One region of the Polaromonas sp. JS666 genome, then DNA from elsewhere that is predicted to be linked to it. Evidence: predicted binding sites of a transcription regulator. Region 1 holds the regulator's gene; each other region holds the start of a gene.
The links. The regulator sigma-54, encoded in region 1, starts transcription at its own class of promoters, with help from an activator protein. The targets are predictions, from matches to a motif close to TGGCANGNAANCTGCTTT.
Positions count from the first base shown of each region.

Region 2: BPRO_RS15785 (DUF2126 domain-containing protein) is a predicted target of sigma-54. The motif match lies at 2,170-2,187, and genes of this name have one in related genera.
Region 3: BPRO_RS16325 (ANTAR domain-containing response regulator) is a predicted target of sigma-54. The motif match lies at 7,708-7,725, and genes of this name have one in related genera.

Region 1 is NC_007948.1:4,738,012-4,748,704, forward strand. Features, by position in the region: gene BPRO_RS22430 (THUMP domain-containing class I SAM-dependent RNA methyltransferase) at 1-1,171, opposite strand, end outside; gene BPRO_RS22435 (RNA polymerase factor sigma-54) at 1,310-2,857, opposite strand; gene lptB (LPS export ABC transporter ATP-binding protein) at 3,000-3,797, opposite strand; gene lptA (lipopolysaccharide transport periplasmic protein LptA) at 3,820-4,437, opposite strand; gene BPRO_RS22450 (thiol:disulfide interchange protein DsbA/DsbL) at 4,600-5,262, opposite strand; gene BPRO_RS22455 (SPOR domain-containing protein) at 5,382-6,002, opposite strand; gene argS (arginine--tRNA ligase) at 6,072-7,757, opposite strand; gene BPRO_RS22465 (HTH-type transcriptional regulator ArgP) at 7,916-8,845, opposite strand; gene BPRO_RS22470 (LysE/ArgO family amino acid transporter) at 8,977-9,645, shown strand; gene BPRO_RS22475 (LysR family transcriptional regulator) at 9,674-10,597, opposite strand.
Region 2 is NC_007948.1:3,335,495-3,346,187, forward strand. Features, by position in the region: gene BPRO_RS15780 (DNA internalization-related competence protein ComEC/Rec2) at 1-2,027, opposite strand, end outside; gene BPRO_RS15785 (DUF2126 domain-containing protein) at 2,310-5,963, shown strand; gene BPRO_RS15790 (circularly permuted type 2 ATP-grasp protein) at 6,162-8,984, shown strand; gene BPRO_RS15795 (transglutaminase family protein) at 9,044-9,994, shown strand; gene BPRO_RS15800 (RidA family protein) at 10,225-10,692, shown strand.
Region 3 is NC_007948.1:3,453,843-3,464,535, reverse strand. Features, by position in the region: gene BPRO_RS16360 (MFS transporter) at 1-113, opposite strand, end outside; gene BPRO_RS16355 (chemotaxis protein CheX) at 324-782, opposite strand; gene BPRO_RS16350 (response regulator) at 793-1,164, opposite strand; gene BPRO_RS16345 (ATP-binding protein) at 1,362-3,500, opposite strand; gene BPRO_RS16340 (ABC transporter ATP-binding protein) at 3,564-4,376, opposite strand; gene ntrB (nitrate ABC transporter permease) at 4,406-5,392, opposite strand; gene BPRO_RS16330 (CmpA/NrtA family ABC transporter substrate-binding protein) at 5,440-6,684, opposite strand; gene BPRO_RS16325 (ANTAR domain-containing response regulator) at 7,066-7,698, opposite strand; gene tsaD (tRNA (adenosine(37)-N6)-threonylcarbamoyltransferase complex transferase subunit TsaD) at 7,810-8,853, shown strand; gene BPRO_RS16315 (Hsp20/alpha crystallin family protein) at 8,989-9,390, opposite strand; gene BPRO_RS16310 (branched-chain amino acid ABC transporter substrate-binding protein) at 9,518-10,693, shown strand, end outside.

The DNA.
Region 1 (10,693 bases):
AGTCGGAGGCTTCTTCGCCGGTTTCTGTCTGTGCCTGCTCGCGCCCCGGGTTGGCCGAGCGGTCGCGCGAACTGCCAGCCGGGCCGGCTTCGGATGCATCACGCGGCAGCGGCTGGCCAAACTCGTCGATGGCCTGGGTGCCGTCCCAGGCGCCGCTGATGCCAGTGTTCTGCTGGCGCCGCTGGTCGCGCCCCTGCACGCCGGTGATGCCTGCGACGCCGGCCACGTCAATGCGCTCGCCATACGGTGGGTTCACCAGCATCACACCCGATGGCGCAGGCGGCATGCGCTGCAGCGCATCGCCGCCGCGCAGTTGCACGGCGTTGGCCACGCCCGCGCGCTCGGCATTGCGCTCGGCAAAATCCACCATACGGAACGACACATCGCTGCCAAACACCGGTGCCGTCGGCTCCGTGATGGCGGCCTCGGCCTGGTCGAGCAGCCCCTCCCACACGTGGGCCTGGAAGGGCAAATACTTCTGGAAGGCGAAGCGGCGGTTGATGCCGGGCGCGATGTTGCAGGCAATCTGCGCCGCCTCGATCACGATGGTGCCGGAGCCGCAGCACGGGTCGTACAGCGGCACGCCCTCCTTGCACTGCTGGTCCCAGCCACTGGCGGCAATCATGGCGGCGGCCAGTGTTTCCTTCAGGGGCGCATCGCCCTTGTCTTCGCGCCAGCCGCGCTTGAAGAGCGGCTCGCCCGAGGTGTCGATATAGATGGTCACCGTGTCCGTCGTCAGGTGCGCATACACGCGCACGTCGGGCCAGCGCGTGTCCACATCGGGCCGCACATCAAACTTGGCACGGAAGCGGTCGGCAATGGCGTCCTTGATCTTGAGCGCCGCAAAGTTCAGGCTGGTCAGTGGGCTGTGCTGCGCGGTGATCTCGACCTTGAAGGTCTGCTTGGGCGTGAACCAGATTTCCCAGGCGACGCTGGCTGCCGCGTTGTAGAGGTCCTGCTCGCTGCGGTACTGGTTGTGCTGCAGCTCGATCAGCACGCGCTGGGCCAGGCGGCTGTGCAGGTTGAGCTGCAGGGCATCGCGCCACGAGCCCTGCAGCTGCACGCCGGCGCGCCAGGCCTTGCCGTCGATGCCGGTGATGCGTTTGACCTCGCTGGCCAGCAGGGCCTCGACGCCGGCGGCACAAGGTAAAAAGAGTTGAAGTTGGTTCATGAATGAAGACTCACGGCTGGCTGGGTGACGGTTCTTTTTCAAGCAGGGGCCGCGGAACCGGCTTTGCCGGGCCGCAGGCGCAGCGGCCCCCTCGGGGGGCAGGGAGCCACACGCAGTGGGCGACCGTGGGGGCTACTTTCAAAGCGATTTGCGCAGGTTGGCAGGCGCGATGCGCAAAGCTTCGCGGTACTTGGCCACGGTGCGGCGCGCGCATTCAATGCCCTGCTCCTTGAGCATTTCGGAAATCTGGTTGTCGCTGAGCGGTTTTTTCAGGCTCTCGGACGAGACAAACTGCTTGATCAGTGCGCGCACCGCGGTGCTGGATGCGTTACCACCAGTCTCGGTGCCCAGCGCGGAGCCGAAAAAGTACTTGAGCTCGAAGGTGCCGAACGGCGTGCTCATGTACTTGGCCGTGGTGACGCGCGAGATGGTGGACTCGTGCAGGCCCAGTTCGTCGGCAATTTCGCGCAGCACCAGCGGACGCATGGCCAGCTCGCCGTGGGTGAAGAAATTCTTTTGCCGCTCCACAATCGCGCTGCTCACGCGCAGGATGGTGTCAAAGCGCTGCTGGATGTTCTTGATGAACCAGCGCGCTTCCTGCAAGCGCTGCTGCAAGGCCTGCCCGTTCTGGCCCTTGTGCTGCTTCAGCGCATTGGCATAGATGTCGTGCACGCGCAGGCGGGGCATGACCTCGCTGTTGAGGGAGACCTTGAAGCCGCGGCCCGACTTGACGACGATCACGTCGGGCACGATGAGGTTGCGCTCGACGTTGACAAACCGCCGCCCGGGCTTGGGATCCAGCCGGCCGATCACGGCGATGGCGCCCCTGATCACGCTGTCCGGAAACCCGCACAGGTAGGACAGGCGCTTGACGTCCCGCTTGGCCAGCAGCTCCATGGGCTGCTTGCACATGGCGATCGCTGCGCGGGTCTCGTCGCAGTCCTTGCAGTCGAGCAGTTGCAGGCCGAGGCACTCGGCCAGGTTGCGGGCGCCGACACCGGCCGGCTCCATGTGCTGCAGCAGCTTCAGGGCCATGGCAAAGTGCTGTTCCAGCTCTTCGGCCTGCTCAAGGTCGTCGCCCGCCAGGCCAGCGGCCAGTGACGCGAGACTGTCTTCAAGGTAGCCGTCGTCATTGAGCGACTCGATCAGGAAATGCAGTGCCGCCTGGTCTTCCTCCGACAGGCGCAGGCCGAGCGACTGGCGATGCAAATGGTCCTGCAGCGACTCATGGCTGCGGGCCAGGTCGGAAGCCTCGGCCTCGCTGTCGTCCGCATTGCTCTTGCGGGCCGGCGCGTCGCCGCCCCATTCGCTGTCGTCAGGCGAGGACTCCACCGAGCCGTCGCCCTCCCAGCTTTCCTCCAGCTTGGCCTCGGAACTGACCTCGGGGCCAATGTCGGCATCATTTTGGCCTGCAGCCCTCGATTCATCGCCATTGACAGCTACTGAATCTGCAGCAAATTCGAACTCCCGGCTGTCCTGGCTGACCGGCGTGTCGGTCTGTTCCAGGCCAAATTCCTCGCGCGGGGCGGCTTCTTCAGACACCTCCAGAAACGGATTTTCATCGAGCATCTGCTCGACTTCCTGGCTCAGCTCAAGCGTGGACAGCTGCAGCAGGCGAATCGACTGCTGCAGCTGCGGCGTGAGCGCGAGATGCTGCGAGACGCGGAGAGAAAGCCCTTGCTTCACAACCCCTCCAGGTATCCACAAAAGCTGGGCGGGGTGGATTTTTCAAGCATGGGCCGCGGAACCGGCTCTGCCGGGCCGCAGGCGCAGCCCCCTTGAGGGGGGAGGGTGCTACACGAAGTGAGCAAACAACGGGGGGGAGCCATTACATCCTGAAATGTTCACCGAGATAAACGCGGCGCACATCGGCGTTGTTCACAATCTCGGAGGGGGCGCCGGCAGCCAGCACATGGCCGTCACTGATGATGTAGGCATGGTCGCAAATGCCCAGCGTTTCGCGCACATTGTGGTCGGTGATCAGCACGCCAATGCCGCGCGACTTCAGGAAACCGATGATGCGCTGGATTTCGATCACGGCGATCGGGTCGATGCCGGCAAAGGGCTCGTCGAGCAGGATGAAGCGCGGCTGGGTCGCCAGGGCTCGCGCGATCTCGACGCGGCGGCGCTCGCCCCCTGACAGCGCCGGCGCCGGCGAGTCGCGCAAATGATCGACCCGCAGGTCCTGCAGCAGCGCATCGAGACGCGCTTCAAGGTCTGCGCGGCGCAGCGGCTTGCCGGTGGCGTCCCGCTGCAGTTCCAGCACGGCGCGCACATTTTCTTCCACGGTGAGCTTGCGGAAAATCGATGCTTCCTGCGGCAGGTAGCTCAGGCCGAGGCGGGCGCGCAGGTGGATCGGCATGTGCTCCACCGACTGGCCGTCGATGGAGATTTCGCCCGCATCGGCACGCACCAGGCCCACGATCATGTAGAACGACGTGGTTTTGCCCGCGCCGTTGGGGCCCAGCAGGCCCACCACCTCGCCTTTTTGCACGGACAGCGAGACGTCCTGGACCACCTTGCGGCTGCCATAGGATTTCTGCAGCCCCTGGGCCACCAGACGGCTGGGCGGCTGGGTGTGGGTTGCCGGCGCGTCAGTCACCACATTCGCGGTTGGATTGTCCATTCTGTCCATGTTGGGAGTTTCGTCATTGCCCCAGCGTGGTGCTGGGACGCAGACTGGGCGCGGGCGCGGGCGCGGCGGCCGGCTGCGGTGCCGAGGCGGCACCGCGCGGCGACAGCATGGCGCGAATCCGCCCGGTGGGGTTGACGGCGGTGCGGTTTTGTGCGCCTCCGTCGACCGTGAACACATCGGTGTTGTTGTCGTAAACAATCAGGGAGCCGGTCGTTTCGTCGACCAGGGTCGCGCCGTTGTAGCGGCGCACCACGGCCTGCTTGATGAATTTGACGGTATCGGCACGGCTGTCGTATTCGATCCGCTCGCCCTCGCCTTCGATGTACTCGTCCACCCCGTCGCGCTTTTTCCGGTAAAAGGCCAGCTTGCCCGGTGCCGCCACGGCCAGGGCCTGCTGGTAGCCCTGGGGATCCTGGCTGACATCCACCCGCTCGCCCCGGACAATGGTGGTGCCCTTGGTGATCACCACATTGCCGGTGAACACGCTGGTCTGTTTCAGGTCGTCATAACGCAGGGCATCGGCCTCCGCGTTCATCGGCTTGTCGCGGTCAGCCCGCTCGGCAGCGACGGGAAACACGGCCCCGACCGCCAGTGCGGCCAGCACGATCAAGGAAAAAAAGGGGTGTTTCATAAAGGCACGAATCTTGCTGCTAAGGGTTTGGAGTGATTGTAGCCATGCCAGCCCCGGGATTGCCGGCGCCGGCAAATGGGCCCATAAAAAAACCCGCCACGGCTGGGCGGGTTTTTCGGCTGGTGGCGGGCGCCGGCGCCTGGCCTCACCCTTGCCGGGGGGTCACTTGGCCTTGCGCGATTGTCCGATCAGGTAGTCGGTGACCTGGAGCGCGCGGTCCATGTTCTGGGCCAGCTGGCCAGACGTGTAGAAACGCCCGCCGATGCCCAGGGCCGGCACGCCGTCCACCGCATAGGTATCCTGCAACTGGGTGGCCTTGCGGGCCTTGGTACTGACGGAAAACGAGTTGTACATCTCGACAAACCTGGCCTTGTTCAGGCCCTGCTTTTCCGCCCAGGCCGCGACCTGATCCCCGGTGTTCAGCGCCTGACGCTCCACATGGATTGCGTTGAACACCTTTTTGTGCAGGTCATTGAGCTTGCCCATGCCTTCGAGCACATAAAAAAGACGCTGCTGCGGCTCGAAGTCGGGACGGAAAGCCACCGGCACGCGCCGCACGGTCACGTCTTTGGGGGCTTTCTGGATCCAGGCCTCCAGCGCTGGCTCGAACGCATTGCAATGCGGGCAGCTGTACCAGAAGAATTCCACCACTTCGACCTGGCCGGCAGGCACGTCGGTGGGGGCGGGCTTGCCCAGCGTCAAATAATCCGATCCCTCCTTGAAGGCGCGGGCCTGGGCCTGCGCCGCCGTGGGCAGCGCAACGCCCCCCCAGGTGGCGGCGGCTGCCACGGTAGCGGCTGAAAGCGAAAACTCACGTCGTTGCATCAATTTTTCTCCTGATATGTCTGGGGGTTGCAAGGCAGCCGGTCTTTCCATGCGATGGCCACCGGCCGGCGATGTCGTGCAGGGGTTGGTACACCGCCGCCCGTAAAAGTTCACCCGGGCTAGCGCTGCACCCTGACGAGGGCTGTTTCTATCGAATTGCTGTCCAGCCGCTCCTTGACCTTGTCGGCGTCGTCCTTTTTGTCAAACGGGCCGACGCGCACGCGGTACACCGTGCGGCCCGACTGCTCGCGCTCACTTACCTTGGCCTGCACGCCCAGCAGCATGAGCTTGGCGCGCTGCTGCTCGGCGTCTTCCGGCGTGCGGAAGGCGCCAGCCTGGACAAAGTAACTGAAGGGATCCACCCCCGAAACGGCGGGCGCGGCATCCGCCCGGGCCTTGGCCAGATCGCCCAGGGGATCCGCCGACACAGCGGGCCTGGCGGGGGCCGACGGACCCGCCCTGGGCGCGGTCGCAGTGGCCGGGGCGGGCATATTGCCCACGTCGCCGGACGCGGCAGGGAGCGGCTTCACGGGCGTTTTCCCGGCCAGCGGGGCATTCGGATTCCAGTCCCGGTTCTTTTTGGCTTCCGCGGCGTCGCTGTCGGGATTGCGCGACTGGCTCTTGTTCATGAAAGGCACCGGCACCTTGGTGATATAGACCGCCACGGCCAGCGCGGCGCCCAATCCGATCAGCGCGCCAATAACCAAACCCAGCAGGGTTCCGCCTCGTTGTTTTCTCATGCCTTGCCCAATTTTCTTGCCTGTCTCTGAATCCAGCTCTGAATCCCGCTGCGTGTGCTTCATGGTTGCCTACATTTTGTGGGGCGCACTGACGCCCAGCACCTTGAGGCCATTGTGCAACACCTGCGCCGTCGCGGCGACCAGCGCCAGGCGCGCCAGCTTGATGGCTTCGTCGTCCACCAGAATCCGTTCGGCGTCGTAATAGCTGTGGTAGCAGGCGGCCAGCTCGCGCAGGTAAAAGGCCACGTCGTGCGGCGCCAGCCCGGCGGCGGCATTGCTGAGCATGTCGGGGTACTTGGCCAGCAGCAGCATGAGTGCCTGGGCCTGCGGGCCGTCCAGCGCTGACAGATCCACGCTTTTCAGCTGGCTCGCATCACCGCCCTGGGCAGCCCAGGTGCCGAGAATCGAGCAGATGCGGGCATGGGCGTATTGCACGTAGTACACCGGGTTTTCATTGTTTTTGGCCAGTGCCAGGTCAATGTCAAACACGTACTCGGTGTCGGGCTTGCGGCTGAGCAGGAAGAAGCGCACGGCATCCGCGCTGGTCCACTCGATCAGGTCGCGCAGCGTGACGTAGCTGCCGGCGCGCTTGGAGATCTTGACCTCTTCGCCATGGCGCACGACGCGCACCATGGTGTGCAGCACGTAGTCGGGGTAGCCCTGCGGAATGCCGGCGCTGGCGGCCTGCAGCCCGGCGCGCACGCGGGCAATCGTGCCGTGGTGGTCCATGCCCTGGATGTTGATGGCCTTGCTGAAACCGCGCTCCCATTTGGCCAGGTGGTAGGCCACGTCAGGCACAAAATAGGTGTAGCTGCCGTCGCCCTTTTTCATCACGCGGTCTTTGTCGTCGCCGTAATCGGTCGACTTGAGCCACAGCGCGCCGTCCTGCTCGTAGGTTTTGCCGGCGTCCTTGAGTTTTTGCACCGCGCTGTCGACCCGGCCCGAGCTGTACAGGCTGGACTCGAGGTAGTAGTTGTCAAACCGGACCGAGAAGGCCCGCAGGTCCAGGTCCTGCTCATGGCGCAAATAGGCCACGGCAAACTGGCGGATGGCATCGATGTCTTCGACGTCACCGCTGGCGGTGAACTCCCGGTCGTCGGATTTGACGGTCTTTTTGGCCAGAAAATCATTGGCAATGTCGGCAATGTAGTCACCGTTGTAGGCAGGCTCGGGCCAGCCGGCATCGCCCGGTTTGAGGCCTTTGGCGCGCGCCTGCGTGCTGGTGGCCAGGGTCTGGATCTGCACGCCGGCGTCGTTGTAATAAAACTCGCGCCACACATCCCAGCCCTGCGTGTCAAACAGGTTGCAGATCGCGTCGCCCAGCGCCGCCTGGCGGCCATGGCCCACGTGCAGCGGCCCGGTCGGGTTGGCCGAGACGAACTCCACAACCATGCGGTGCGGGCTGTCGGCCAATTGCATGCCGTACTGGTCTGCACCCTGCAGCACTTCCCGCACCACCTGCTGCTTGGCTTCGGGCTTGAGCCGGATATTGAGAAAACCCGGGCCGGCGATTTCAATCGCGTCCACCCAGCGCGCAAACGCGGGCGCCTGGAGCAGCAGCCCGCGCAGGTTTTCCGCCACCTGGCGGGGGTTGAGCTTGAGCGGTTTGGCCAGCTGCATGGCCGCGGTGGAGGCGAAATCACCGTGCGCCGCCACCTTGGGCGACTCGAACACGGCCGCCACGCCACTGTCAGGCGCCATGGTTTTGAGGGCCTGGCCCAGCGCGTCCAGCAAGTCTTGTTTGATTTGAAGCATGGGGAGATTTTAGGGGCGCGGCACTCACCCTTTTCCCTGTGTGACAAGCGCCGCCCCTTTGGCCGGACAGAAGCGGGGGCAGCGAGAGGAGCGCGCCATGGTTTCCATGGCCTCCTCCAGGGGCAGCCCTGCAGACATGCCATGCGCTGGCCGGTGCGCTACACCCGCGGGAAGAGCGTCGGGGCCCCAAGAACCCGGGCGGCCTCTTTCACCGCCCGCGTGAGCCGCTGGGCCGGCACGGGCTCGCGGGTCCAGTGCTGCCAGTACAGCGCCACATCGACCGTTTTGCCGGGCAGCACCTCGGCCAGCGGCGGGCGGTGCGCGCGCGCTGCCAGATGCTGCTCGGGCACCATGCCCCAGCCCAGGCCCAGCTCCAGCGCCAGTTCAAAGGCATCGACGGCGGGCACAAAGTGACGCGGATACAGCGCGTCGCGCAAATTGAAATGCTGCGCCAGGAAGGCGTCCTGCAGCGCGTCCTTGCGGTTGAAGATGACGGCCGGGCTGGCCAGCAGGCGCTGCGCTGCCACGGTTTCCTTGCCGGTGCGCCACTTGGCCACCAGCGCCGGTGCCGCCACACAGTGGTAGCGCATGACGCCCAGCGGCTCGGCCACACAGCCCCGCATCGACTGCGCCAGCGTCGTCACGCAGCCGCTCACATCGCCATTTTTAAGCGCGTCATGCGTGTGGTCCTGGTCATCCACCACGATGTCGAGCAGCAGCCGGTGTTTTTCAAGCGCCGGGGCCACGCCGGCCAGGAACCAGCCGGTCAGCGAGTCGGCATTGACGGCCACGCTCAGGCTTTGCAGCGGCACCGCCTTTGCGCCCGGACGGCGCCCTCCCTGCAGGTGGGCCAGCAGGTCCGCCTCCTGCAGCCTGAGCTGTTTGACATGCCCCAGCAGCGCCTGGCCCGCCGGCGTGGGGTGCAGCTGCTTGCCGCGCACCAGCAGGCGCTGGCCCAAAGCGTCCTCCAGCGACTTGATGCGCAGCGACACGGCGGCCAGCGTCAGGCTCAGGGCCTTGGCGGCTGCGCCAAAACTGCCGTGTTCGATCACGGCGGCGAGGGCATCGAGTTGGCGGGCATCCAGCATCGCAGGGTGTTCCTTGTTTGCTTTTATCAAGTATTTATTGACCAACACCAATTTAACTTAAATTCATTTAACTCAAGGCGATTTTCCGGAACACTTGGTGGATCCTTCCCCGAAGAGAACAGAAAATCACCATGTCCGCCTTCCCGACCCTCATCGTCCCGGCCCCGGCTTTCGTCGCCGGGCTGGCGCTCAGCCTGTCGCTGATCATGGCCATCGGCCCGCAAAACGTGCATGTGATGCGCATGGGCCTGCTGCGCCAGCATCTGTGGCTGACCATTGCGGTCTGCATCGCGACCGACGTGGTACTGATTGCGGTCGGCGTGCTGGGGCTGGCGCATCTGGGTGGCCTGTCGGACAAACTGCAGGGCGCCATGGTGGGCGCGGGCGCGGCGGTGCTGATCGCCTACGGAGGCCAGGCCATGCAGCGCTTTCTCAGGCCTGCCGCAGCGGCGGCAGTCATGGCCACCCCGGGCCAGCCGTTGAACCCGCCCGTCGGCACAGGCGTGTCACGCGGCCGAGCCATCACGCTGGCGCTCGCCCTGTCGTGGCTCAACCCACATGCCTGGCTGGACACCGCCGTATTGATTGGCTCAGCCTCGCTGGCCTACGCGCAACCCGAAAACGCGCTGTTTGGCCTGGGCGCGGCCGCGGGCTCGCTGCTGTGGTTCACCGCGCTCGGCCTGGCGATGTGGTGGCTGGGCCAGCGGCTCAACTCATCGCGCCTCTGGCGCGCGCTCGATGGCCTGGTGGCGCTGATGATGTGGGGCACGGCCGGCTGGCTGCTGATCGGCCTGCTTTAAGCTGGCGAACACAAAGCGCCCAAGCGGACTACGCGGGCGAGGCCGCCGCCGAGCGCCAGAAATCCGGCTGGCTGTAATGGTGCTTCAGGAAGTCTATCCAGAGGCGCACGCGCAGCGGCAAATGCTTGCGCTGCGGAAAGACGGCGTAGATGCCGTTGGGCGGCGCCGCAAACGCTTCCAGCACGGCCACCAGGTGGCCGCTGGCGATTTCCGATTCGACCTCCCAGGTGCTGCGCCAGGCAATGCCGTAGTCGGCCAGGCACCAGTCGTGCAGTACCTGACCGTCCGAGCAGTCCAGCGGCCCGCCGGGTTTCAGGTGTATCAGCTCGCCGTTGACCTGGAAGGCCCAGCCACGGGTTTGGGACGCGTCGCTGGACAGGGTGAGGCAGTCAAACCGGGCCAGCTCGGCGGGATGCTGCGGCGTGCCGTGGCGCTGGAGGTAGCGCGGCGTCGCGACACACAGGCGCCGGTTGTCGGCCATGCGCACGCTGACCAGCGACGAATCGGGCAGGTCGCCCACGCGCACCGCGCAGTCAAAACCCTCGCCCGCCAGGTCCACCACGCGGTCGCTCAGGTTCAGCGAAATCGTGACGTCCAGATGCTGCTCGCGAAACTTCGTCACCAGCGGCGCCACATGGCGCCGGCCAAAACCGGCAGGCGCGGTGATGCGCAAATGGCCACTGGCTTTCACCCCACCCGCCGACACGCTGGCCTCGGCGTTGGCCAGGTCGGCCAGCAGGCGCTGGCAATCCTCGAGGAAAGCGCTGCCTTCGTGGGTGAGCGTGATGCGCCGCGTGGTGCGCACCAGCAGCTTCACGCCCAGCCGCTCCTCCAGCGCATCCAGCCGCCGGCCCATGATGGCCGGGGCCACCCCCTCCGCCTTGGCCGCCGCCGTCAGACTGCCGCGCGCGACCACCGCCACAAATGATTCCAGTTGCTTGAGTTTGTCCATCCCATATTATGTATATAAATGTTCTGAATAGGACATTTTTTGAAGCTCATTAAAGCGTTTTTTGAGCGGCAAGTTACATGACGGGTACGGGACATT
Region 2 (10,693 bases), 1.4 Mb from region 1:
TCGTGGCTGTCCTCAATCGAGCTGAGCAGGCTGGCTTGCGGCTGCATGGCCAGCACGGCCCGCGCGCCGCCAATATGGTCGATATCCCGGTGGCTCAGCATCAGCATGTCCAGTCGCTCACCAAGGGCGCGCAGCAGCGGCACCAGCACGCGGTGCCCGGCATCGCTCTCGCGCGAAAAGCGCGGGCCGGTGTCATACAGCAGCGAATGGGTGGCCGTGCGCACCAGTACGGCATTGCCCTGCCCGATGTCCGCTGCCAGCAACTCAAACTGCCCCGGCGCGACCCGCACCGGTTGCCACAGCAGTACGGGGAGCAGTAGCGGCACGCCCAGAGCGCGCCAGTGCCAGGGCAGGCGCAGCGCCAGCAAAACACCCCCCAGCACACCAAAGGCAGCGCACCACGGCGGCGCCGCGGCCACGCTGACAGAGGCCAGCGGCCAGGCGGCCAGCCACTGCAAAAAGACCGCCAGCAGGCCCACGGCCCACGCCGCCGCGTCCCACACCGGCGCCCACAGCACGCCCAGCATGGCCAGCGGCGTCACAACCAGCGTCACCCAGGGAATGGCCACCGCGTTGGCCAGCAGGCCGACCAGCGACACCTGGTTGAACAGCAGCAGCGACAGGGGCGTGAGCGCCAGCGTGACCACCCATTGCTCCCGGGCGGCGCGCAGCAAGGCAGCAGCCGGTTTTGCCAACAGCCGCGGCACCCACCCTTGCTTCACCGGACTTCCTGAGAGAAGCGGGCCATCACCCGCCGAATCACGGGCACCAGACGCTCCTGGATTTGCAGCAAACAGCACGCCCACCGCAACAAACGACAGCCAGAAACCCGCCTGCATCAGCGCCCAGGGGTCCAGCGTGACCACCACCGCCATGGCCAGCAGCCAGGTTTGCAGCCAGGGCCACTGCTTGCCGCTGTGCCGCAGCAACACCACCGTCGCCAGCATCCAGATGGTTCTCTGCGCCGGCACGCCCCAGCCTGAAAACAGCGCGTACAGGACCGCGAGCAACAGGCCGCCCCAGGCTCCGGCGCTGACGGCCGGCAGCGCCAGGCAAAGCCGGGGCGTCAACCCGGCAGAGCGCCGCCACAGGCCGCTCAACAGCAGGGAGGCGAGCCAGGCGAACATGGTGATGTGCAGGCCCGAAATACTCATCAGGTGAGCGACACCGGTGGCGCGAAAGACATCCCAGTCAGCGCGATCAATGGCGTTCTGGTCGCCCACCACCAGGGCGGCCACTACACCGGCCAGCTGGCGGTTGCCAACGCGCTGGAAAATCGCTTCACGCACCGACTGCCGGGCGCTCTCTACCGGATGATCCCAGCCGCCGGACAGCCGTCGGGGCGGCGCATCGTTCAGCCCGGCGCGCACATAGCCGGTGGCCTGAATGCCCTGCTCCCACAGCCAGAGTTCGTAGTCGAATCCGTGCGGGTTGCTGTTGCCGTGCGGGACCTTCAGCCGCACCGTCATCTGCCAGCGCTCGCCCGCGCGCAAGTCCTGCGGCTGGCGCTGCAGCTCCAGCGCAAGGTCAGACGGATCGGCGCTTTCGGCCGGCGATGCCCTGCCGTCCCGCATGCCGAAGCCGCTGTACCAGCCAAGCAGGATATGCCGCGGCAAGGTGACTGTTTGCCCATTCAGGCGGGCCGATTCAATACCCAGGCGAAAGCGCAGGCCGTCTTCGGCGGGTTGCGGCATGGCCAGCACCACACCCGTCACGGCAATATCGCGACCCTCCAGCGCGGGGTCGAGTGCCGCCGACTGAAAGACCGTGGCCCGCCACCCCGTCAGGCCAAAGCCCAGCAGGGCCGCGAGCGCCAGGGCCACCACACCCACACCGCGAAAACCCCTGACGTTCAGGGTCAGAGGCGAGCTGCGGCCAGCCATGAGCCACCAAGCGCCCATTACCACCCCCGCCAGTGCCGCGAGCACCGCCAATGCGGGATACAGGCTGCCCGGCCACAAACCGGGCTGCTGCAGCTGCAAGGCTACCCCGGTGATGAAGCCGCCAAAGACAAGGCCAGGCCCCATGGAGGCCGCCCATGGTCTGGCTGATACACGGTCGCCCACAGCCTCCTCCCCCACTTGTTATTGATTGCTTTGTTCAATGTTGTTTGATGCAATGGCTGCGTGTTCAACGGCCGGACGACGCAAAAAGCCGACAAAGCCTGTTTGGCGCAGCTCTTGCTTGCAGAAATGTAGCCGAAGCAGAGTAAGCTGCTTCGGGGGTTGCCCGATGGGGCGATCCGCTCTTTTTGTGTTTTGATTTGCGCTGTTGCGCACCGATGCCCTATTTGAAAAAGCGAGGCTGCCTTGTCGATCCACGTTGCACTGAGCCACATCACCCACTACAAATACGACCGCCCGGTGAAACTGGGCCCCCAGGTCGTGCGCCTGCGGCCTGCGCCGCACAGCCGGACCCGGGTGCTGTCCTACTCCCTCAACATCGAGCCGGTCAAGCATTTCATCAACTGGCAACAGGACCCGTTTGCCAATTACCAGGCCCGGCTGGTGTTTCCGGATCCCACCCGTGAATTCAAGGTCACGGTGGACCTGGTCGTCGAGATGGCGGTGTTCAACCCCTTTGATTTCTTTCTGGAGCCCAGCGCCGAGGAATTTCCTTTTAACTACAGCGCCAGCCAGAAGCAGGAACTGGCGCCCTACCTGGCGACCCAGACCGCCACACCGCTGTTCAAGCGCTATCTTGAGCAAACCGACCTGAGTCCCAAGCGGACCATCGACTTCCTGGTCGGTCTCAACCAGCGCCTGCAGTCCGACATCCAGTACTCCATCCGCATGGAACCCGGCGTGCAAACGCCTGAAGAAACCCTGCAGCTGGCCTGCGGCTCCTGCCGCGACACCGGCTGGCTGCTGGTGCAGCTGCTGCGGCACATGGGCCTGGCCGCGCGCTTTGTGTCGGGCTACCTGATCCAGCTCAAGGCCGACGTCAAGTCGATCGACGGCCCCAGCGGCACGGAGACCGACTTTACCGATCTGCATGCCTGGTGCGAGGTATTCCTGCCCGGTGCCGGCTGGGTGGGGCTGGACCCAACGTCGGGCCTGATGGCGGGCGAAGGCCACATCCCGCTGGCCTGCACGCCCGAACCGTCCAGCGCGGCCCCTGTGGAGGGCGGCGTGGACGAATGCGAGGTGACGTTCGAGCACCACATGGCGGTGCAGCGCATTTACGAATCACCGCGCGTCACCCAGCCCTACACCGAAGCGCAATGGGCCGAGGTGCTGGCGCTGGGCGAGGCGGTGGACAAGGACCTGGTGGCCGGCGACGTGCGGCTCACGATGGGCGGCGAGCCCACCTTTGTGGCCACCACCGACCGCGACGCCGCGGAGTGGAACATCGACGCGCTGGGGCCCACCAAGCGCGGCTATGCCACCGAACTGGTGCAAAAGCTGCGTGCCGAATATGGCGAGGGCGGTTTTCTGCATTTCGGGCAGGGCAAGTGGTATCCCGGCGAGCAGTTGCCACGCTGGGCGCTGAGCATTTTCTGGCGCAAGGATGGCCAGCCGATCTGGCAAAACCCGGACCTGTTTGCCGATGAACGCAAACCCTGCCAATACACGAGCGCAGACGCTCAGCGTTTCATCAAGACCCTGGCGGGCAAGCTGGGCCTGGCCACGAACTACATCACGCCGGGCTATGAAGACACCTGGTACTACCTGTGGCGCGAGCGGCGCCTGCCGGTCAACGTCGACCCCTTTGACTCCCGCCTGGATGACGCGATGGAACGGGAGCGTTTGCGCCGCGTCTTCATGCAGGGGCTGGACTCCGTGGTCGGTTATGTGCTCCCGCTAAAGGCGAAAGAGGCCGCCTCGCCGGCCCTGGCCGGGCCCAAATGGTCCACCGGTCCGTGGTTCTTCCGCGATGAGCGCATGTACCTGATGCCGGGCGACTCACCCATGGGTTACCGCCTGCCGCTTGATTCGGTACCCTGGGTGTCCAAAACCGACTACCCCTACATGATCGAGGCCGACCCGTTTGCGCCGCGCCAGGCCTTGCCATCGACATCGGTGCTGGCCGCACGCTACAACGCCGCGGCGGCGATGGCGCGGGGCGCTCCGCAGCCGGCACCCGCGGCTGTCTCGCGGGCCTCGCCCCCTCCTGCTGGCAGCAGTGCAAGCGCGCTGGCGCAGTACATGGCGCGCTACATGACGGGCAACGCGGCACTGACGCAGGCCAGTCGCGTCCTGCAGTTTCGCCCCACCGGCGACAGCGGCATGGGTGGCGGCACCGGCGGCACCAGCACGGCCGCTCCGTCAAGCCACGTGCCACCTCCTGCCGACGAGCAGCGCGCACCCAAAGCCTTCGAGTCTGCCGGCTGGCTGACGCGCACCGCGCTGTGCGTCGAGGTCCGCGACCCCGCTCGGGCCAACGGCCCGAAAGACCCAAAGGACCCGAAAGACGCGGACAAGGCAAAAGACAAACCCCGGGCCGACCCTGACAGCAAGGCCAACACAAGCAAAAGCGGTGAAACCGGTGCCCTCTACGTGTTCATGCCCCCCATGGAGCGGCTGGAGGACTACCTGGACCTGCTCGCGGCCGTGGAAGCGACCGCGCAAACGCTGGGCGTCAGCATCGTGCTGGAAGGCTACCCGCCGCCGCGCGATCCGCGCCTGAAAATGCTGCAGGTCACACCCGACCCGGGCGTGATCGAAGTCAACATCCATCCCGCCTACCACTGGGGCGAGCTGGTGGAGCACACCGAATTCCTCTACAAGATCGCCCATGAAACCAGGCTGTCGGCCGAAAAATTCATGACCGATGGCCGGCACACCGGCACCGGCGGCGGCAACCACTTTGTGTTGGGCGGCGCCACTCCCGCCGACAGTCCCTTTCTGCGCAAACCAGAGGTGCTGGGCAGCTTGATTGCCTACTGGCACAACCACCCCTCGCTGAGCTACCTGTTTTCGGGCATGTTCATCGGCCCGACCAGCCAGGCACCGCGCGTGGATGAGGCCCGCAATGACCAGTTGTATGAGCTTGAAATCGCCCTGCGTGAAATCCGCAACAACCGGCAGAAATACGGCGCCAGCATGCCGCCCTGGCTGGTCGACCGGACGCTGCGCAACATCCTGGTGGACGTGACGGGCAACACGCACCGCAGCGAGTTCTGCATCGACAAGATGTACTCGCCGGATTCCGCGACCGGGCGCCTGGGCCTGCTGGAGCTGCGCGCCTTTGAAATGCCGCCCCACGCCCGCATGAGCATCGCCCAGCAGTTGCTGCTGCGCGCGCTGGTCGCGCGCTTCTGGAAAACCCCTTACCACGGCCGCGTCACACGCTGGGGCACCGAGCTGCACGACCGCTTCCTGCTGCCCAGCTTTATCCGCATGGATTTTGCCGACGTGCTGACCGAACTGGTGGAGGCCGGCTACCCCTTTGACATGGCCTGGTTCGAACCGCATTTCGAATTCCGCTTCCCGCTGATTGGCCAGGTGGCGGCAAACAGCATCGAACTGACGCTGCGCAGTGCGCTGGAGCCCTGGCATGTGATGGGCGAGGAAGGTTCGGCGGGCGGCACCGTGCGCTATGTCGACTCCTCGCTCGAACGCGTGGAAGTCCATGTGACGGGCCTGAACGACAACCGCCACGTCATCACCGTCAACGGCCGTGCCCTGCCGCTGCAAAGCACCGGGCGGGTCGGCGAATACGTGGCTGGTGTGCGTTACAAGGCCTGGAATCCACCGTCGGCCCTGCACCCGTCGATCGGCGTGCATGCGCCGCTGACTTTCGACATCGTCGACACCTGGATGGAGCGCTCGCTGGGGGGCTGCCAGTACCACGTGGCCCATCCGGGTGGCTTGAGCTACGACACGCTGCCGGTCAACTCCTATGAAGCCGAAAGCCGCCGCCTGACCCGGTTTTTCCGCATGGGCCACACCCCGGGGAAAATGCAGGTCAGGCCGGTTCAACCGAGCCGGGAGTTTCCCTTCACGCTGGACCTGCGCTAGGAAGTTCTGCGGAAATCTGTGGGAAAAACTGGCGCCATCTGGCGAAATCCGGGGGGATCCGCCAGATTGAACATCTCTGTCATCACCTTGTCTTACAGGTGCAACATTTACACAATTCGGCCAAAAAATCAGCGGTTTACCGGCAGCTGGCGACCGCTTTGAACCCGTGCGGGATGGGCCGGATGCATACTTGGTGCCGTGGAAAATAACACTCCGTCACTTTTTGCCGCCCAGGCGCTGGACGAGCCGTGCACGCTGGCTTCTGCGCTGGCGCCCGCGGCTGCGCCCGGGCATTTTGACGAGTTACGCGGTGGCGTGTCGCGCGGTCCGGCCATTCCAGAGCCAGCCGTTCCCGGTGTCACGCAGTTACAACTTGCCGGGGCGTCCCAGGGCCGCGGTGCAGCAGCAGTAGCGGCGCAGGCCAGCCAGGGGGCGGCCAGGCCGGCTCCGGAAGACAGGCCGTTGTCAGCCGACTGGACCGCTTTCTTTGATTTCCTCAGGACGGACGGTTTTTACGACCTGAACCACCGCACCGCCAACCTGCGGCGCCAGATCCGCGACAACGGCGTGACCTACAACGTTTACGCCGATGCCAACGGGCCGCAGCGGCCCTGGTCGCTCGACCTCTTCCCGATGATGGTCTCGGCTGCGGACTGGGCCGTGATTGAAGCCGGCATCCAGCAACGCGCCCGATTGCTGGACCGCATCATGGCCGACATCTACGGCCCGCAGGAACTGCTTTCAAAGGGCTTGCTGCCCAGCGCGCTGGTGCACGGCAACCCCGGCTACCTGCGCGGCATGCAGGGCGTCAAGCCCGCTGGTGGTACCCACCTGCACATCGCGGCCTTCGACATCGGCCACGGCCCGGATGGGCGTTGGTCGGTGGTGTCCCAACGCACGCAGGCGCCCTCGGGCCTGGGCTACCTACTGGAAAACCGGCTGACCATCTCCCTGCTGTTTCCGGAAGCCTTTCGGGAGATGAAGGTGCAGCGGCTGGCCGCCTCGTACAAGGCCCTGGTGGACGGGCTCAAGGCGATGAGCCCCGCCAATGAGGGCAACGAGGAAAGCCGGGTGGTTCTGCTGACGCCGGGCCCCTACAACGAAACCTATTTCGAGCACGCCTACCTGGCCCGCTTTCTGGGGCTGACGCTGGTCGAGGGCAACGACCTGCTGGTACGCGACGACAAGCTGTACCTCAAAACCCTGCGCGGCCTGGAGCCTGTGCATGGCCTGCTCAAGCGGCTCGACGATGAATTCCTGGACCCGCTGGAGTTGCGTTCCGACTCCACCCTGGGCGTGCCCGGCCTGCTGCAGGTCATTCGTGCGGGCAATGTGCTGGTGGTCAACACCCCGGGCTCGGCCTTTCTGGAGTCCAGCGCCCTGCTCGGATTCCTGCCGGCGCTCTCGCAGCACCTGCTCGGTGAAACACTGGCCCTGCCTTCGCTGGCCACCTGGTGGTGTGGCGAGCAGGCCGTCATGCAGGACGTGCTGAGCCAGCTCAAGGACTGCGTGATCAAGCCCACCCATGCCGGCTCGGGTATGGCCTCCGTCATCGGGCACACCCTGTCCCGCCGCGAACTCGACGAATGGGCCGGCCGCATTGTCCGGCGCGGCGAGGATTACACCGTGCAGTCCTACCTGCCGCTGTCGCAGACACCCACCTGGCAGGGTGAAAGAATGGCCCCGCGTTCGACCATGCTCCGTGTCTTTGCGGTCGCCGACGGCGCGGGTTCCTGGCAGGTGCTGCCCGGCGGCCTGGCACGGCTCGCCGGCAAAAACGAAAACATGGCCTCCATGCAGCACGGCGGCAGCAGTGCCGACGTCTGGGTGCTCGGCAAGCCCTCGGGTACAAGCTCAACCCAAGCCACCCCGGCCGACACCGCAGCGGTGCACCGCTCCGAGCACCCCGCCCCGGCTTGGGCCACGGTACCCTTGCGCCACCGCCCACCCGTGACCAGCCGGGCGGCCGAAAACCTGTTCTGGCTGGGCCGCTACACCGAGCGCGCCGAGAACTCCACACGGCTGGCCCAGTTAACGCTGCAGTGCCTGGGCGGCGAAGACCAGACTTCGCAACCACTGCTGGACTGGCTGACCCGCATGGCCGTGAGCAATGCCCTGGTGCTCGACACCGTGCCACCGGCGACGCAAGCCCGGCGCGTCTTTGAACGCGCCCTGATCGCCAGCCTGGCCGACACCGAGCAGGCCGCCAGCGTGGGCTACAACCTGCGAGCCCTCAAGAGTGCTGCCTCGGCCGTGCGCGAGCGCCTGTCGCAGGAACAGTGGCACGTGATCGTGCGCACGGAGGCCGACTTCTTTCATCATTGCAAGGCATTCAGCGGCGCCGGTTCACAGAGCCAGCAGCAAGGCCATTTGAATGGGGTCCATCACGCGTCGGAATATTCCTCGGTCGAGGCGCTCAGGGCCCTTGAATCCCTCAGCGGCTTCCTGGCCGCCATGACGGGCGCGCAGACCGACCGCATGACGCGCGACGACGGCTGGCGGCTGCTGAGCATAGGCAGGATGCTCGAGCGGCTCTATACGCTGGCCGCCGCGCTGGTGCATGGCTTTGAAACCGGGTCCGTCTTCGAGGAGGGTGGCTTTGGCGCCATCGTGTCCCTGTTTGACAGCACCATCAGCTTTCATGCGCAGTATCAGCAGCGACGCGACATTCCCGCCCTGCTCGACCTGCTGGTGCTGGACCTCGACAACCCGCGCTCGCTGGGCTGGGTGGTGCAGGCCCTGCGCGGGCGCCTGGCCAAACTGGCCAGCAGCACGCCGGTCGAGTTACCCGACCTCGCCGAGGATTTGCCCGAACCGGGCAACTGGGTGCTCGCCGACCTGTGCGGCAACGTTGAGGGGGCCGAGGGCGCAACCACTGAAGCCTGCGGCGATGCCCCTGCGTGGGCGCCGCTCATCGGACTGCTGGAGCAGTGCTGCACCGAAGCGCTGGAACTCTCGGATACCATCAGCCGGCGTTATTTCAGCCACGCCGCATCGGGCAGCCAAAGCCTGGGCGCATAGGCCGCCCCCCCTTTCCCCCTTTCTCTCCTTTCCTTTCCGTTCCAACAAACCCCGATCCCGTGCTGCTCCACGTCGTCCACGAAACCAGCTACCGCTATACACCTGCGGTTGAAAACGCACACCATGTGGTGCACCTCAAGCCGGCCAGCCGCGGCGGGCAAACGCTGCTGCACTACGCATTGCGCATCGATCCGGCCCCCGTTCAATTGCGCGAGACCGTGGACGTGTACGGCAATTCCCGCAGCTATTTTTCATTGCAGGCGGCGCATGACCGGCTGACGGTCGTGGCCGACAGCGTTGTCTCCACCTCGACGGCCAATCCGCTGCAGTCCCTCCTGTTCGCATCGCCAGGCGCGCGGGCCGACATGCCCTGGGAGCAGGTCCGCGACCAGTTCCGCTATCGCGCCGGAGCAGCCTACGACAGCGCCTCGGAGTTCCTGTTTGCCTCACCGTATGTGCCACTGAACGAGGCATTTACCGAGTTTGCGCGTCCGAGTTTCATGCCGGGCAGGCCACTGCCCGAGGCCGCGCGCGACCTCATGACACGCATTCACACCACCATGACCTATGAGAGCGAAAGCACCGAGGTGAGCACGCCCGCTGTGGAGGCGCTTGAGCAGCGCAAGGGAGTGTGCCAGGATTTTGCGCACATCATGGTGGCCTGCTGCCGCGCCATGGGACTGCCGGCGCGTTACGTCAGCGGCTACCTGCTCACCACACCTCCGCCCGGCCAGCCGCGCCTGATTGGCAGCGACGCCTCGCATGCCTGGGCCTCGGTCTACTGCCCTGGCGTGGGCCAGTGGCTGGACTTTGACCCCACCAACAACCGGGCGCCAGGTGAGGACTACGTGACGCTGGCCACCGGCCGCGATTTTCTGGATGTGTCGCCCATGCGCGGCGTGATCCGGGGCGGCGCGCAGCACATCCTGGACGTAGCCGTCACGGTGAAACCGCTGACGCCCGATGAACTGCGCGCCATACAGGGCGACGCCATCCATCAGGCAGATTGACCGCTGATCAGGGCCTGTTCACCCTACAACGGGAGTGCGTTTTAGGGTGAACAGGCCCTGGCCGGCTTCATCGGCATCCTGCGCTAAGATAAAAAAACAGCGGCAGGCTGCAGCCGCAGGTAATATTGCTATCGTTTTAGCAGCAATCGACGCCTGCTTTCATGCGGCAGCTGGCACGTTTCATCCCTGAAAACTTCACCCCCTGCACATTCCATCCCCCGGAGAACACCATGAGTACCACCCCGCACAATGCCCACGACAAGCTCAAAGCCCTGAACATCACGCTGCCTGCCGTGGCCGTCCCTGCCGCAGCCTATCTGCCCTTTGTACAAACCGGCAACCTGGTGTTCCTGAGCGGCCACCTTGCCAAAAAAGACGGCAAGGTCATCGTCGGCCAGTTGGGCAAAAACCTGAGCACCGAGGAAGGCAAGGCCGCGGCACGCGCCGTTGCCATCGACCTGATGGGCACGCTGGAAGCGGCCGTCGGCCTGGGCAAGGTCAAGCGCATCGTCAAGCTCATGAGCCTGGTCAACTCGACCAGCGACTTCACCGAGCAGCACCTGGTCACCAACGGCGCGAGTGAATTGCTGGGAGAAGTGTTTGGCGATGCCGGCAAACACGCCCGCAGCGCTTTCGGCGTGGCACAAATCCCGATGGGCGCCTGCGTTGAGATCGAGCTGATTGCCGAGGTGGCCTGAG
Region 3 (10,693 bases), 1.3 Mb from region 1:
GGCGCCATGGCCCCATTCAATACCCAGACCGCAAAGCAGAAATCGAAGTACAGGAAGGCGGCGAACAAGGTCGGAGCATGGCCCGATTTGAGAAAGGTGCGGAATCCCGCCATGGTGCAAATCCTCTGTGAATTGAAATAAAAATTCACAAAGTTAGTGCAAAAGTCGTGCCAACTTGGGGCGCGAGCGGCGCACCCTTGCGGAGCAGTTCAGCGCTGATCGCCGGTTTCTTTTGGTGCGTTGCACATATTGCGTGCATGTGGGCGCGGCCAGCGAGGCCAGCGCAGCTCACAAGCGGCAAGCGTGGGGGTGTTTAGTGTTTTTCAGTGCCTGCGTTCCATGTCCACGGACACCAGGGCCTCGTAGTGGTTCCAGCTCAGGGTGATCACGTACGGATGCTTGCGCACCCTGGCTTTGATGCCTTGCACGCCGTGCAGCTTGATCGGAACCGATATCTGGAGTTCCGGTCCCAGGGCCTTGCGGGCATTGCCGGCCAGTGTGTTGGCGATTTCGCCGACAGCGTCCAGCAGGTTGCTGTCGCTCAGGTCGGTCTCGTGCTGCAGCAGCAAAATTTCGCGCACCAGTTTGGCCGGCATCGACACGATGACATGGCCATTGTGGCTGCCTGAAAAAGTGACGAGGCCGTTGAATTCAAAGCCTTCAACATCCCCCGTCCCGAGAAAGGCCGAGGTGATCTGGGGTTCTTGCCGGGTGGTGACTTTCAGGTAATGCCTGATGGAGTCAATGAACAGTTTGAGGTCGGTTTCGTTGAGCGTGGCCACAAAGCTCTCCTTAGCGGGCATCGGCAACGTCAAGCAATGCAATTTGCAGCTCTTCGTCGGTAAAAGGTTTGGCAACAAAGCCGCGCGCACCCAGCTTGAGCGCCTGGATCGCGGTTGATTTGTCGCTCAGTGCGCTGACCACCAGAATGTTGATCTTCGGATCGAACTTCAGCAGGGCCTGAATGCATTCGATGCCGTCCATTTCGGGCATGGTCAGGTCCATGGTGACCACCTCGGGATGCGTGGCCTTGGCAATGCGCACAGCCTCCACGCCATTCTTGGCAAGGCCTGCGAGCACAACGCCCTTGAGGCCGCCGTTCTGGACCACCCGCGAGATGCGGGTCCGGATCATGTTGGAGTCGTCAACGATTAACAGTCGCATGGTGCTACTCCTCTTTGTGGTTTTTCTGTGGGGGCCACAGTGCGCCGCGCCGGGCCGCCCCGAGCAAGCACAGCCCCTTAGGGACTTCAATCCAGATCAAGCAGGGGCCGCGGGACTGGCTTTGCCAGACCGCAGGCGCAGCAGCCCCCCCGGGGGGCAGCGCATTACACGAAGTGAAAAGCGTGGGGGCCATATTTCTACGCCGCAAAACTGATCTTGAATTCGGTGTGCTGGCCTGGCGTGCTCGACAGCAGCAGGCGTGCGCCCAGGTTTTGCACATTCGCCTGCACCAGATCCAGGCCGACGCCGCGGCCGGCATGCCGGGACGTGGCCAGGGCCGTGGAGAAGCCGGGCTTGAAGATGTGCGCGATGACCTGCTTGTCGCTGAATCCTTGCAGCTGTTCGGCGCTATACCAGTTCAGCTCCAGCAGGCGCTGGCGTACCTGGGCCGCATTGAGGCCGACGCCGTCGTCGCGAACACTGAGCTGCCACTGGCTGTTTTCACCGCGGGTGAGGTTGACCTCAATTTGTCCTTCAGCGGGTTTTTGCGATGCCAGCCGGCTGGAGGGGGGTTCGACGCCATGCACCACGGCATTGCGCACCAGCTGGATGGCGATTTCGCGCACCAGGTCGATCTTGTCGGCCGCCATGTCCAGGGCGCTGCTCATGCGCACCGTGGCGTTGATGCGTTTGCCGCAGTCGTTACCCACATCGGTGGCCAGTTTCGTCAGCGTGGCGTTCAGCGCCTGCGCTGAGCCCTCCGTCGACTGGGTCTCGCCACCGGCTTTTCTCCGGCCCAATGCCTTGAACGAGGCAACCTTGTTCAGCAGGTCCTCCAGCGGCAAGGGCAGGGCCAGCAACGCGTCGCCGGTGGCGGCGCCGCTGTCTTTGAGCTTTTGCAGTTCATTTTCGAACTGGTGGGCCAGCGTGGCCAGAATTTCCAGGCCCAGGGAGGCCGCATCACCCTTGATGGCGTGGATGCGGCGGTAAGCACCGTCCACGGCCTTGAGCACCTGTATTTCGGACGCTGCGGATGACGTGCTGCGCAGCAGGTCATTGACCTCCAGCAGCGAGGCTTCGGCCCGTTCGACAAACGCCCGCATCATGGCCGGATCGGTTTCAAAGGCCTTGAGCATCATGGACAGCTCTTTTTGCGAGCGTTGACGCTCGCCGGCCAGCCTGGCTTGCAGTTCCACTTTCTCCGTGATGTCCTGCACGGTCACCAGCAGGTGGTGAACCGTGTCGTCTTCCTGCACCCGGTTGAAGTGAAAAGACAGGTATCGGGTGGTGTCCTGGCCCAAGCGGTTGCGCACCGTGAGCTCCACTTCTGCCAGCGGGTTGATGCCCTGGACCAGCTGCTCCTTGACGTGCGGCGAGAACAGCAGCTGGACATAGTCCCGCGCATCGTTGAGCGCCTTCTCCGACACCAGGGTCGACAGCAGTTCAAAGAAGTTCTGCCCGGGTAAGAGCGACCGGCCGAACAGTTCGTGGGCCGACCGGGACAGTTGCGAGCCCAGGCGGTTGTCGGGCGTGAGCAGGAACAGGCCTTCGCGCACGCTGACAAGAATCTCGCGATTCTCTTCGTTGGCGGCCTCGATGGCGGCATCCGAGGTATTGAGGCGGCGCAGGAACTTGAACAGGATGAAGGCAAAGTTGAGCAGCGCCAGCACAATGCCGCCGGTCTGCACCATGCGCAGCGTGGTGGCGCGGTCCGATGCCACCGCCTCCAGCGCCGTGGTCAATTCGTTCATCAGGCCCAGCAGCTTGAGGTTGTTGGCCTTGGCGTATTCCACCGCGGCCTGCAGTTCGGGTTCGCTGGCTGTTCCCGCGAGTACCGGTGCCAGTCTTTCCTGGTAGGGGGTCCAGATGTCCTGCGCCTTTTTCAGGATCTCGACCGCCTTGGCGCCGTGGGCGGCGTGCAGAACCACCGGTTTGCCGTCGCCGCCCGGCACCGTGCCGCCAGACTGGAAGCCCTTCAGAGACACGTCGAATAGCCGCACGGCGTTCTTGAGTTCCTCGATTTCCTTCTCGGCCGGAAAACCCTTGGCGCGCGCGGCATCCGTTGCCAGCAGGGCCTTGGCCGTGCGCTGCGACAGCATGCGCTGGCGACCGGACAGGTTGACGCCCAGGGCGTCCTCGGCGATCTGGAAGGATGTGTAAAAGTTCAGGACCAGAACACCCAGGTCGAACAGCAAAAACAGAGCCACCGCGATGATGATTTCCCGGTATTTGCCGAGCGAAGCAAGGCCGCCGGAGCGTGTTCGCCGTGTGTTGAGCGACCGACTTTGCAGTGCGGCGGCCCTCCTGGATGCTGGGGCAGGTAAAACGGCAGACATGGGGAAATCCTTCTTGGCGGGAATTGCGGGGCGATCAGTTCGTTTTGGCCCGGCTCTCTTTTTTCAGGCCGCTTTCTCTACATGAGCCTGGCGGGTGTAAAGAAAATCAATCACTGCCTTGCGGTACTGCAGGTACTGCGCGCTTTCCGCCAGTGCCACGCGGTTACGCGGTCTGGGCAGTTCGACGGCAAGAACTTCACCAATGGTGGCGGACGGGCCATTGGTCATCATCACGATGCGGTCGCTCAGCAGCACGGCTTCGTCCACATCGTGGGTCACCATCACCACCGTGCTTTGGGTGCTGGCAACAATTTGCAGCAGCTCGTCCTGCAGCTTCGCGCGGGTCAGGGCATCCAGGGCGCCGAAGGGCTCGTCGAGCAGCAGCACCTTGGGCTCCATCGACAGTGCGCGCGCAATGCCCACGCGCTGCTTCATGCCGCCGGAGATTTCGCCGGGGCGCTTCTGTGCGGCCGGGGTCAAACCCACCATGGCCAGCGCCGCATCGGTGCGGGCCTTGAGCTGCGCCTTGCTTTCTGTTTCTGCAAAGACGCGTTCCACAGCGAGGTAGACGTTCTCAAAGCAGGTGAGCCAGGGCAGCAGGGAATGGTTTTGAAACACCACGGCGCGTTCGGGGCCCGGCCCCGAAATTTCGCGGTTGGCGCAGAGCAGGCTGCCCTGGGTGGGTGTGGTCAGGCCGGCAATCAGGTTGAGCAGGGTGGACTTGCCGCAACCGGAATGGCCGATCAGCGCGACGAATTCACCGCGGGCGACCGTGAGGTTGATATTCTGCAGCGCGCAAAACGGACCTTTCTTGGTCTTGAAGGTCTGCTCGACGCCCTGGATTTCGATGTACTTGGTGGTGAAAGATGTGCTCATGGTCGTCATCCTCGGTTGTTTGGGGGTTATCAGTTCTTCACTTCTTCGAACGTGAAGGCCGTGGCGAGCTTGATCAGCGCAAACTCCAGCACCAGCCCCACAATGCCGATCACGAAAATCGCGATGATGATGTTCTTGACGTTCAGGTTGTTCCACTCGTCCCAGACCCAGAAGCCGATGCCGACGCCACCGGTCAGCATTTCGGCTGCCACGATCACCAGCCAGGCGGTGCCGACGGCCAGGCGCACACCGGTCAGCATGTAGGGCAGCACGGCAGGAAAGAGGATCTTGCTGACGATCTTCCACTCCGACAGGTTGAGCACCCGCGCCACGTTCATGTAGTCCTGGGGCACGCGCTGCACGCCCACGGCGGTGTTGATGATCATGGGCCAGATCGAGCAGATGAAGATGGTCCAGATGGCGGCCGGGTTGGCGCCCTTGAACACCAGCAGGCCGATCGGCAGCCAGGCCAGCGGCGAGACGGGGCGCAGCAGGCTGATCAGCGGGTTGAACATGCGGCTCAAAAAGTCGAAGCGGCCAATCATGAAGCCGACCGGAATGCCGACGATGGCCGCCATGCCGAAGCCCATGGCCACGCGTTTGAGCGACGACAGCACGTTCCAGCCCACGCCCTGGTCATTCGGTCCCTTGTTGTAGAAGGGGTCGCTGAACACCTGCACGGCCTGCGTGAAGGTGTCCCTGGGCGAGGGAATGCTGGCGCCAGTGCCCACGGAGACCAGCTCCCACACCAACACCAGCAGGCCCAGGCCCAGCAGGGGTGGCAGGATGGCGAGCCAGAGAAAGGAAGAGTCCCATGGCTGCCGGGACGCGGCAGGTGCGGCTGCGGCCACTGGGACCGCGGTGGCGGATGGGGCTGGATTCTTCATGTCATTGAGGGCTGGCGCCCCGGGTTTGTGCGCGGTGGCTGCTATTGAATTGGCAGCACTGCGTTCGCTGCTTCGAGCGGCTGGCGCTGCTGCGGCGTCCAGCGGATTGTGGAATACGGCACTGACCATGGTGTCACGTCCTTTGGTGGGATATTGATGAATGCTCGGCGGCTATTTCAGGCGCGGACCTTGAAGCCATCGGCGTACTTTTTCGGATCCTTGCCGTCCCATACCGTGCCGTCGATCAGCTTGCTGGTGCGCATCACGTCTTTCGGAACGCTGACCTTGGCCGCCGCTGCGGCCTGCTTGTAGATGTCGATCTGGTTGATCTGTTTGGCCACGGCCAGGTAGTCGGGGTGGTCCTTGATCAGACCCCAGCGCTTGTGCTGCGTGAGGAACCACATGCCGTCGGAGAGGTAGGGGAAGTTGACCGCGCCGTCATTGAAAAACTTCATGTAGTTCGGGTCATCCCAGGTCTTGCCCATGCCATTCTGGTAGCGGCCCAAAATGCGCTGGTTGATGGCGTCCACGCTGGTGTTGACGTAGGCCTTGTCGGCTACGGTCTCGGCCATCTTGTTTTTGTTGGTCAGGCTGGCGTCAATCCATTTGCCGGCTTCGATGATCGCGGCCGTCACAGCCCGTGTGGTGTTGGGGTATTTTTTGGTGAACTCTGCCGTGGTGCCCAGCACTTTTTCAGGGTGATCTTTCCAGATGTCCTGCGTCGTCACGGCGGTGATGCCGATGCCGTCCATGATGGCGCGGTGGCCCCAGGGTTCGCCCACGCAAAAGCCGTCCATATTGCCCACGCGCATGTTCGCGACCATCTGCGGCGGCGGCACGGTGATGACTTTGGCATCCTTCATCGGATTGATGCCGTTGGCGGCCAGCCAGTAGTACAGCCACATGGCGTGCGTGCCGGTGGGGAAGGTCTGGGCGAAGGTGTACTCGCGTTTTTCGCTGGCCATCAGCTTGGCCAGGCCCGCACCGTCGACGGCACCCTTGTCTGCCAGCTTTTTGGACAGTGTGATGGCCTGGCCGTTGTTGTTGAGGGTCATCAGAACGGCCATGTCCTTCTTGGGGCCGGCCGTGCCCATGTGCACGCCGTAAATCAGGCCGTAGAGCACGTGGGCGAAGTCGAGCTCGCCGTTGACCAGCTTGTCACGCACGCCGGCCCAGCTGGCTTCCTTGGTGGGAATGATCTTGACGCCGTATTTCTGGTCAATGCCCAGTACCGAGGCCATGACCACCGAGGCGCAATCGGTCAGCGGGATGAAGCCGATCTTCACTTCCTTCTTTTCCGGGGCGTCGGAACCCTGGGCATACACGGCGGCGCGCAGTGCCGGGTTGATGCCGACGGCACCTACTGCGGCGGCCTGAAGAACCGTGCGGCGTGTCAATGAAGATTTCAGCAGTTCAGTCATGTCAGCGTCTCCAGAAAATAAAAATAAAAAAGCAAAAACAACATTCGGAAAACAAAAAAGGCGCTCGACCCGGGCATCACGTCGGAAACGTGAATGCGGGGTACGAACGCCTTTGTTCTGGGGGTTCAACACACTTCGCCGTTGAAGCGGTTGGACCCTGGTCATCATCGACCAGTGATCAAGAATAAGCAAAACCTGTGCCAGCTTCTGGGTGCTGTGCAAGGTTTTCAAGTGAGAACAGGAAAGCCTCTATGGTCCTTTGAAATTCGGCATTGGGCGCTACGTTATTGGTAGCGCAGGAGGGTGCTGAAAGGGTGTGTGGTGCATTTTTACGGGTCCGCACCTAATTTGTGCGCTGCACCATTTGGGGTTGGCTGCGCGTCAGCCCAGCAGCTCGGCCAGGTCCAGCATGCGCTGCGCCACTTCGCCAAGGCGCAGGCCCTTATCCATCGCGGCTTTACGCAGCTTTTCATAGGCTGCCTGCTCGGAAAGACCCTGGCGCTGCATCAATATTCCTTTCGCCCGGTCGATGACCTTGCGGTCCTGCAGCTCGGTTTTGGCATGTGCCAACTCGCGCCTGAGGTTCTGTTCGTATTCAAAACGCGCCATGGCGACGTCCAGAATGGGGCGTATCCGGTCGGGTGAGAGGCCCGCCACGATATAGGCGGACACGCCCGCAGCCACGGCGTCTTTCACATGTGTGGTGTCGTTGTCGTTGGTGAACAGCACAATGGGGCGCCGCTCGTCGCGGGTGGCCATGACCACATGTTCCAGTGAGTCGCGGGCCTCGCTCTCGGCGTCCACAATGATCATGTCAGGCTGCAGCTGGGCCAACCGCTCGTGGAGAAAGGCGTCAGCCGGCAACACAGCCACGATGTTGTAACCGTTTTCGAGCAAGCCAATACGCAACTGGCGTGAGCGTTCGATCAGCGCCAGGGCGACCTCATCTGCTGCGTCGGATGTGGACAAATCCGGCGCGATCACAACAAGACGCAGGGATTGGGGCGATGACATGTCCTGTGACGTGCAAGATTCGCGCCAGATTGCGGGCCGGCTGTTCCCGTTTTCGCGACAGGAAGGTCCTTCTCCAGGCCCGGGAAAGCGCTCAACCTTACACTTGGGGCGATGCTAGTCCTTGGAATTGAGTCGAGTTGCGATGAAACGGGTGTGGCGCTGGTGGATGCCGGCGGCAGCGAGGTGCCGCGCCTGCTCTCGCATGCCTTGTTCAGCCAGATCCAGATGCACCAGGCGTATGGCGGCGTGGTGCCCGAGCTGGCCAGTCGTGACCACATACGGCGGGTCCTGCCCTTGACGCGCCAGGTCATGGCGCAGGCCGGGCGGTCGCTGGCGCAGGTGGATGTGGTGGCTTACACGCGCGGGCCGGGGCTGGCTGGCGCACTGCTGGTGGGCGCCGGCGTTGCCTGCGCCCTGGCGGCCGCGCTGGGCAAGCCGGTGATGGGCGTGCACCATCTGGAGGGGCATTTGCTGTCGCCGTTCCTGAGTGCCGATCCGCCGGTGTTTCCGTTTGTGGCCCTGCTGGTTTCCGGCGGGCACACCCAACTGATGCGGGTGGACCGTGTCGGCAGTTACGAGCTGCTGGGAGAAACCATCGATGACGCGGCGGGCGAGGCCTTTGACAAGTCGGCAAAGCTGATGGGTTTGCCCTATCCCGGGGGGCCGCATCTGGCTGACCTGGCACGGCAGGGCGATGGCACCGCCTTCAAATTGCCCCGACCCTTGCTGCACAGCGGAGACCTCGATTTTTCGTTCGCGGGGCTGAAAACCGCGGTGCTGACCCAAGCCAAAAAACTGGGTCCTGAACTGGAAAACCGCAAAGCGGATCTGGCTGCGGCCACCCAGGCGGCCATCGTGGATGTACTGGTCAAGAAATCGCTGGCCGCCATGGCGCAAACCGGCCTGAAGCGACTCGTCGTTGCGGGCGGCGTGGGGGCCAATGCCCTGCTGCGCAGCCAGCTGAATGCGGCCTGCCAGCAACGCGGCATCCGCGTGCATTACCCGGAGCTGCACCTGTGCACGGACAACGGCGCGATGATCGCGCTGGCCGCCGGCATGCGCCTGCAGGCCGGCCTGGAAACGCTGCAGCGCGGCTACACCTTTGACGTGAAGCCGCGCTGGAGTTTGACCCCCACGGTCGCTCGCTCCGCGTAGCTCCCTGCCCCCCGAGGGGGCCGCTGCGCCTGCGGCCCGGCAAAGCCGGTTCCGCGGCCCTGGCTGGCATAACTTCCCGCCCCTCGTGGGGACCGCCGGCGAACATTCCAGCGAATACTCGGTCCTGATCAGGGATTACTGTATGTCGAGGCGGGTGACGTTGCTGACTGGGATTTTTTTGCCCAGCGTCAGCGTCAGCACACCGTTTTCAAGTTTTGCGCTGCTGTTGGCAACGTCAATTTCAAGGGGAAAGCGCCAGGCCGCCTTGACGCTGCGGGCGGCCTCAGCCTTGCTCGCCACGCGCACCACATCGCCTTCAATGCCAATGTCCAGCTGATCTTTGGCCAGGCCCGGAACGTCGAGCTGCAGCGTATAGCTTTTCTCCAGGTCTTCCACGGTGGCGGCTTTGGCCGCACCTGCATCCGGCAGCGACGAGAAGGTGTCATTGAGGAATTTCTCCAATGCGCCGTTGCTGGCGACGGGCGGGTAGCTGCGCTGGAAGCTGCGGGCGGGACGGGTAGCGACGGAGTAAAACATGCGGGTTCCTTTGATCGACGGGGGGAGGTTTCCCCTTACACTGCGCGGCGTTCACCATGATTGCCGCATGCTCATCAATTAGGTGTACGGACGATTTATTCAAGCGAAAACCGGGATGTATTTATTCATGCAAAAACTCTTGAGACGCGTCGCGCTGGCCCTATGTCTGGGCACTGCATTGGCCGCCCAGGCGCAGCCGGCTGTCCAGCCGCCGGTGCGGATCGCGCTCATCGAGAGCCTCTCCGGGCCCTTCGCCAACACCGGTGAAGCGGTGTTCCGCAACCTGGTCTGGGCTACCGAGCGCGTCAATGCGCGCGGCGGCGTCAAGCTGCCCGGCGGTGCGCGCAACCTGGCGGTCGAGCGCTACGACAACAAGGGGCAGAACGAGGAGGCCCTGGCGGCGTTGCGTTCGGCCATCGATGACGGCGTGACGGTGATCGCGCAGGGCAATTCGTCGGCCATAGCGGCAACGCTGATTGATGCCATCAACAAGCACAACGAGCGTGAGCCGGGCAAGCGCGTGCTGTTCCTGAACTATTCGGCGGTCGATCCCATCCTGACGAACGAAAAGTGCAGCTACTGGCATTTCCGTTTTGATGCCCACGCCGACATGCGCATGGCGGCCCTGATGGATGTGCTCAAGGATGACAAGGCGGTCAAAAGCGTCTACCTGATCGGCCAGGACTACAGCTTTGGCCAGGCGGTGCTGCGTGAGGCCCGCAAGCAGCTTGGCGCGCAGCGTCCCGATGTGCAGATCGTCGGGGACGAGTTGCATGCGCTGGGGCGGGTGAAGGACTTCATTCCTTACGCCGTGAAAATCAAGGCCAGCGGCGCGCAGGCGGTGCTGACCGGGAACTGGGGCAATGACCTGACACTGCTCATCAAGGCCGCGAAGGAAGTGGGTTATGAGGGCAAGTTCTATACCTTCTATGGCAATGCGCTGGGCGTGCCGGCGGCGCTGGGCGATGCCGGCGTGGGCAAGGTGATTGCGGTGGCGGACTGGTTTCCCAACGAACCCGGCGATGCGTCCGAGATTTTCTACCAGGCGTTTCGCCAGCGCTTTCCCAGGCCGCAGGATGACTATGTGCACATGCGCATGCAGCTGATGATGGAGGCGTTTGCCCAGGGTCTTGAAAGGGCTGGCTCGACGGAGTCGGGCGCCGTGGCTGCACAGCTTGAGCGGGCCGCCGTGGCTGTGTCAGGTCACAAGGGCGCGATGCGTGCGGCCGACCACCAGTTCCAGCAGCCGCTGTTGGTGGCGATGATGGGTAAGCAGGGCGCACCCGGTGTCAAATTTGACGTC